DNA from 2 places in the Endozoicomonas sp. 4G genome. Region 2 is predicted to be linked to the other one. Evidence: predicted binding sites of a transcription regulator. Region 2 holds the regulator's gene; the other holds the start of a gene.
What was found. Region 2 encodes PhoB, which activates phosphate uptake and scavenging genes when phosphate is short. Its sites were predicted from a motif close to TGTCATANNNNTGTCANA; they were not measured.
Positions count from the first base shown of each region.

Region 1: ugpB (sn-glycerol-3-phosphate ABC transporter substrate-binding protein UgpB) is a predicted target of PhoB. The motif match lies at 1,538-1,555, and genes of this name have one in related genera.

Region 1 covers NZ_CP082909.1:1,445,046-1,448,460, forward strand. The annotation lists gene ugpA (sn-glycerol-3-phosphate ABC transporter permease UgpA) at 1-31, opposite strand, end outside; gene ugpB (sn-glycerol-3-phosphate ABC transporter substrate-binding protein UgpB) at 142-1,449, opposite strand; RNA gene rnpB (RNase P RNA component class A) at 1,646-2,024, shown strand; gene mraZ (division/cell wall cluster transcriptional repressor MraZ) at 2,434-2,889, shown strand; gene rsmH (16S rRNA (cytosine(1402)-N(4))-methyltransferase RsmH) at 2,914-3,415, shown strand, end outside.
Region 2 covers NZ_CP082909.1:5,010,295-5,013,709, reverse strand. The annotation lists gene K7B67_RS19710 (chorismate lyase) at 1-585, shown strand, start outside; gene ubiA (4-hydroxybenzoate octaprenyltransferase) at 650-1,537, shown strand; gene phoB (phosphate regulon transcriptional regulator PhoB) at 1,771-2,460, shown strand; gene phoR (phosphate regulon sensor histidine kinase PhoR) at 2,523-3,415, shown strand, end outside.

The DNA.
Region 1 (3,415 bases), 2.4 Mb from region 2:
ATTTGTGCTTAAAAACAACGGGTGAAGACATTCAAATACCAAAATCAAGCAGGGTGTGTGAACGAGTTCCCCACCGGATGAGGGTGGGGAAAATGCGTATCTGAGAAAAAAGTGAGAAAAAACTCAGCGCATCAAAGCTCGCTATTTCTGCGTGCGTTCAAAGCGGCGCAGTTGCTCACCACCACGACGAACAGCATTGTCCAGGGCTTCCTGGGCGGTGGCATCACCCGCCCATACCGCTTCCAGCTCTTCGTTGATAATGTCACGGATTTGCAGGAAGTTACCGAAGCGAATACCTTTTGAGTTCACCGTTGGCTCGGTAGAGGTCATTTGCAGAACCGCTACGTCGGTGCCCGGATGCTTCTCGTAGAAGCCTTGCTTTTTCGTCAGCTCGTAAGCGGCTTTGGTGATGGGCAGGTAGCCTGTGAACTGGTGCCAGTCGGCCTGAACTTCCGGACTTGACAGATAGCTGAAGAACTTGGCTACACCTTTGTACTCTTCACTTGAGTGGCCACGAAGCACCCAAAGCGAGGCACCACCAATAATGGTGTTTTGTGGTTTGGCAACCAGCTCCGAATTGTAAGGCAATTGGGCAACGCCGACATCAACGTCTTTCATGTTCTCCTGAATGCCCGCAAGACTGGCTGAAGAGCCCATGGTCATTGCACATTGCTGGGTGTAGAACAGCGGCATACCTTCATCTTGGCGACCGCCGTATTTAAAGAGGCCTTCTTTCGACCACTGACCCATTCGATCGATATGGTTAACGAACCTTGAGTCGTTGAACTTCAGTTCCGCATCAAGCCCCGCAAAGCCGTTGTTCCTGGTGCCTACCGGAATGTTATTACGTGCGCCGAAGTTCTCGATCTGGGTCCATGACTGCCATGTTGTACTAAAACCACAGGTTGCACCAGAGGCCAGTAGCTTGCGAGAGACTGCTTCCATCTCTTTCCAGGTCTTGGGTGGTTGCTTTACACCGGCCTTGGCAAACATGTCTTTGTTGTAATAAAGCACGGGCGTTGAACTGTTGAATGGCAGAGAAAGCATCTTGCCTTCGTTAGTGGTGTAGTAGCCGGTGACAGCGGAAAGGTAATCATCCGGGTTAAAAGGCTCTTTAGTGTCCGCCATCAATTGGTGAACCGGGTAAATCGCCTGTTTCGCGCCCATCATGGTGGCGGTGCCAACTTCGAATACCTGCACAATTTCTGGCTGTTCTTTTGCCCGGAAGGCGGCGATGGCGCCGGTCATGGTTTCTGCATAGCTGCCTTTGAAGACAGGCTTAATTTCATACTCTGACTGGCTGGCGTTAAAGTCTGCGGCAATCTCATTGACTTTGGTGCCCAGCGCACCGCCCATGGCGTGCCACCACTCAATCTCTGTTTTGGCTTGTGCCTGCGTGCTGATCAGTGCCGCTGCAACGGCGAGGCCAGCGAGGGGTTTAATGGCCATAAGTAATGATTCCTTTTACAGAGTGAATAGAAAAGTGAACAGTAAATAATCAAGATGACATTTTGGTTGCAGAAATATGACACTGGTTGGTTACAGAAATATGACAATGCCATCCGGTTGATATTTTGTTGATGTTTTAAGAGTGCGAAATGAATGAATTGCAGTGAAGGAAATCATTCGGTAGTATTCGCCGCCTCGAGTTGGCCGGGCAGTCGCTGTCAGATGCTGTTTTCAGTAGCTGGTGGAGGAAAGTCCGGGCTCCAGAGGGTAAGGCGCCAGGTAACGCCTGGGGGGCGAAAGCCTACGGAAAGTGCAGCAGAGAGCAGACCGCCTAAGTCGCCATCCGGTGACCGGTAAGGGTGAAAGGGTGCGGTAAGAGCGCACCGCATGGCTGGCAACAGTTCATGGCATGGTAAACCCCGCCTGGAGCAAGACCAAATAGGAATCCTGAGGTGTGACCCGCACTGGATTCGGGTAGGTTGCTTGAGGTGTCTGGTGACAGACATCCCAGATGAATGATTGCCCAGACCTGTTGACAGGTTGGACAGAACCCGGCTTACAGGCCAGCTCGAGACTTTCTTTTTCTTCCTCTTTCTATTCCCGGAACCACAGCAGCCTTTTTTGTCATAGTTGGGGTTGTGTCCATCAGAGTCGGCCGTTGTCTAAAATTTTTACAATTTTTTCAGGCGGCTTTTATGCTTCATGGGCTTAAACAATTCTTCTCTCCAAGCTGCTCATTTTTATGCACTTTTTTGATGCAGGGCACTGGTTATCGGCTTTCCGGATAAGTCAATTCTTTGACTCGTCAGACAGATTCTGACCTTGACGTGGGTTTTTCAGGTTCCTATAGTGTGCTTCAGTGGAGTAAAGTGGATAAATGTGGAGTTTAATGAGCATGATGTGGGGATGAAGGGTGTCGGTGAACACTTTTTCTCTTCGGATTGCAGCCTGCCATTCTGTCTGATTTGACTTGGGGGAATCGGTTTGTTTCGAGGGGTTAATGCCATCAACCTCGATGCCAAGGGGCGTCTTGCAGTACCTACCCGTTATCGGCAGGTATTGAAGGATCGTTGTGAAGGCAGCTTGGTGGCAACCATCGATACCGACGAGCCCTGCCTATTGATTTATCCGCAGGATGAGTGGGAGTCCATTCAGGCAAAGATTGAAGCCCTGCCCAGTTTTCATCCGATGACACGCCGAATACAAAGACTTCTTATCGGACACGCCACCGACATTGATATGGACGGCAGTGGCCGAGTTTTAGTACCTCCCTTGCTCAGGGATTATGCAGGCCTGAATAAACGCTGCATTCTGCTGGGGCAGGGCAAAAAGTTTGAACTCTGGGATGAAGCCTGCTGGAACCAGCGGCGAGACGATTATCTTCAAGAGGCCAGTGAATCCACTGAAGTGCCGGTTGAGCTCCAGTCTTTGTCCCTGTAATGGGTATACGCCCGGGCACGATAGATGACATTGCAAGAGCAATCAGATCAGCACATTACCGTGCTGTTAAAGGAAGCGGTTGAAGCGTTGGTGACAGACCCGGACGGTCTCTATGTTGACGGAACATTTGGCCGGGGCGGACACAGTCGTGCAGTTCTGGAAATGCTGTCTGACAAAGGCAGGCTGATAGGGATTGATAAAGATCCGAGGGCGATTGCCGCAGCACAGGAGCTGGCCGGAATGGATAGCCGTTTTTCCATATACCACGGCTCTTTTACAGAGTTGGAAGAGGCTCTTACGGGTCAGCAGGTGGATGGGGTTTTGTTGGATCTGGGGGTTTCTTCACCTCAGCTTGACAACGCTGAGCGGGGCTTTAGTTTTATGCAGGATGGCCCGCTGGATATGCGGATGAACACTACCGGGGGAGAAAGTGCGGCAGACTGGATTAATCGAGCCGAAGAGCAGGAAATCAGCAAGGTGATCTGGGAGTTCGGCGAAGATCGCTTTTCGCGCAGAATTGCCAGGG
Region 2 (3,415 bases):
CTGAAACAACAAATTCCGGAGACTTGGAGAGACTGGTTGCTGGACAGTGGCTCACTGACTCAGCGTTTGAAGCTGACGTTTCATGGCGACTTTAGTGTTCAGGTTATTCGTCATGGAACCCTTATGCCAACCTATTCGGAACTGAAGTTTCTTAATAATCATGAGCCGCTAAAGGCGATGCCTGCCTTTGATGGATTAGCAGGATCCTTCAGAAACGGGCACTGCAGCAAAATGGCTTCCATCAGGGAGGTTCTGTTAATCTGCGGCGGTAGGCCCAGGGTCTTTGCGCGCAGTGTCTTGCCTCACAGCAGTCTTGTGGGCACTAACAGGGAGCTGCTGCAACTGGGCAGTAAACCCCTGGGTGAGTTTTTATTTAACCACCCTGGCATGCGCCGGGGGCCATTTGAACTGGCGGAACTGCCGGCTCGTCAGTTCAATCCTTATCTGGTGGAAAAATATTCAGACGAAACAGCCTGGGGAAGGCGGTCGTTATTTTATTTACACGAAAAGCCTATTTCTGTTTGTGAAATCTTTTTGCCAGACCTGCCTGGGCAGACAAATAAGCAAGAACTGGCTATGACCTGATAAACTGGCGATCAGTACTCAGCCATACAGCCAGCCAAACATTATGATGCAACTCAGGAAACCCATGCGGGGATTAGCGGGCACAAATGCGGTTCTACAGCGATTCCCCCGTTTGAAAGACTTTTTACAGCTGGCTCGACTCGATCGACCCATCGGTATCTATCTGTTGCTCTGGCCTACTATGTGGGCACTCTGGGTTGCTGCAGAAGGTGTGCCGGATCTGGCAAATCTGGTGATTTTTTCGGTCGGTGTGGTTCTGATGCGCAGTGCCGGTTGTGTCATCAATGACTTTGCCGACAGGAAAGTGGACGGTCATGTTAAACGCACACGTAACCGACCACTGGTGACGGGGAGAATTCGGGAAAAAGAAGCACTGATGTATTTTGCAGGCATGGTGCTGGTGGCTTTTATTCTCGTGCTCTTTACCAATACCCTTACGATTCAACTGTCTTTTGCCGCATTATTGCTGGCTTCGGCCTATCCTTTTGCAAAACGCCACACGCATCTGCCCCAGGTGGTATTGGGGGCTGCTTTTGGTTGGTCAATACCTATGGCTTTTGCGGCGCAGAGCGGAGTCCTGGGAAGCACTGCCTGGCTGATATTTCTCGCCAATCTGTTTTGGACGGTGGCCTACGATACTCAATACGCCATGGTGGATCGTGACGATGACCTGAAAGTAGGCATCAAGTCTACAGCGATTCTTTTTGGTGATATGGATAACCTGATCATAGGTAGTTTACAGGTGCTTACTCTGGTGACTCTGGCCATGGTCGGTCATCAGCTGGCGCTGGGTTTTCTGTACTTCCTTTCACTGACTGCGGTAGCAGCCTTTTTCGTTTATCAGCAGTGGCTAACCCGTCGACGTGAGCGTGAGGCTTGTTTCAAGGCATTTCTGAATAACCACTGGGTTGGGGCCATTGTTTTTGCTGGTTTGGTGGTGAGTTATTGGTGATCTCATGGCTGGAACCCCTGCTCTGCAAGGTCTGAAATAGTTGTCTTCATTCTCAAACTGTGATGTCAGTCTGGAGGTGTCATCTGCCTGTAACATTTCAAGAGTGTAATAGCCGGTGTATAGTGCGGTTGATTAAACTTTTGAAAAACAGCCCCGGCCTAAACGAGCCTGAGCTGACCAACACCCTGATATCACCGCCGCAGTCGAATTGATAGATAAGCAGGTAGAGATCAATGCCAGGAAAGACCATTCTGATCGTAGATGACGAAGCACCTATTCGCGAGATGGTGATCGTTGCTCTGGAAATGGCAGGGTACGACTGTCTTGAGGCGGCTGATGCGAAGGAAGCGCACTCTCTGATTGTGGATAATAAACCCGATCTGATCCTGCTGGACTGGATGCTGCCAGATGTCTCCGGCATTGAACTGGCCCGCCGTCTGAAGCGCAATGAGCTGACCTCTGAAATTCCCATCGTTATGTTGACGGCCAAGGGTGAAGAAGACCATAAAATCCAGGGACTTGAAACCGGAGCCGATGACTATATCACCAAGCCTTTTTCCCCCCGTGAGCTGGCTGCCCGCTTAAAAGCGGTGTTGCGCCGGGCAGGTGGGCTGGATAACCAGTCTCCCATTGTCATCAAGGGGTTGGAACTGGATCCTGTCAGCCACAGAGTCTCCATCGATGGCTCACCTGCTGAAATAGGCCCTACCGAGTACCGATTGCTACAGTTTTTTCTGACGCACCAGGAGCGTGCCTATACCCGTGGGCAGTTGTTGGATCAGGTCTGGGGAGGCAATGTCTACGTAGAGGAGCGAACTGTAGACGTTCACATTCGACGCCTGCGTAAGGCATTGGGTGGTAACTATGAAGGGTTTGTGCAAACCGTTCGTGGTACTGGATACCGTTTCTCAACCAGAGTCTAGCTTTCTAACCCTCTAACTCTCTTTTCCGCCCAGTTTTCAGCAGGTGTTTGTCCGGGAGTCATATGACAACAATTTCAAAAACCCATTTGCTGAGCCGCATGATGGCTTACCTGGTTGTTGGGTTTTCCCTGGGCTGGTTGGTTGGCGAGCCTTTTTTAGGGCTTTGTGTGGTGATGGGGGGCTATTTTGTCTGGAGTTTCCGACAGCTTTTCAAACTGCTGGACTGGCTCAATGACCCCAGGGCCAGAAGCAAAGAACCTCCCGAGAGTAAAGGATTCTGGGGTGAAATCTTTGATGGCATCTATCGTTTGCAGAAGCAGCACAGTCGCTCCCGGCAAAAGCTGACCGTAGTACTTGAGCGTATTCAGGAATCAACCGCTGCGCTTAATGACGGAGTTGTGATGATCGATAATCAGAGCAACCTGGAATGGTGGAATCCTGCTGCTGAAACCTTAATGGGTCTGAAGATGCCTGAAGATCAGGGGCAGTTGATTACCAACCTGCTGCGTGATCCGAGGTTTGCGGACTACTTTGAGCAGGGCGGTTATCAAAAAGCCCTGGAGATCCCTTCTCCGGTCAACCCGGATCATCAGCTGCAATTTAATATAACCGTGTATGGCAAAGGCAATCGTCTGATGACCGTGAGAGATGTCACGCGCCTGAATCAGCTGGAAGTCATGAGAAAGGACTTTGTTGCCAACGTATCCCATGAGTTGAGAACACCGTTGACGGTGGTATCCGGCTATCTTGAAACCATGCTGGACAGTTTGGGGCCGGATTCAGGTCTCCCTCCTGTCTGGGAGAAAGCACTGAACAGGATGCAGGAGCAGTCACTCAGAATGCAGAATCTGGTGGCAGACCTGTTGTTGCTGTCCAAGCTCGAATCGGCTGAAGCTCAGGCCGATGAAAACGGGGTTGATGTTAAAGCCATGCTGAACAGCATTGTTGAGGATGG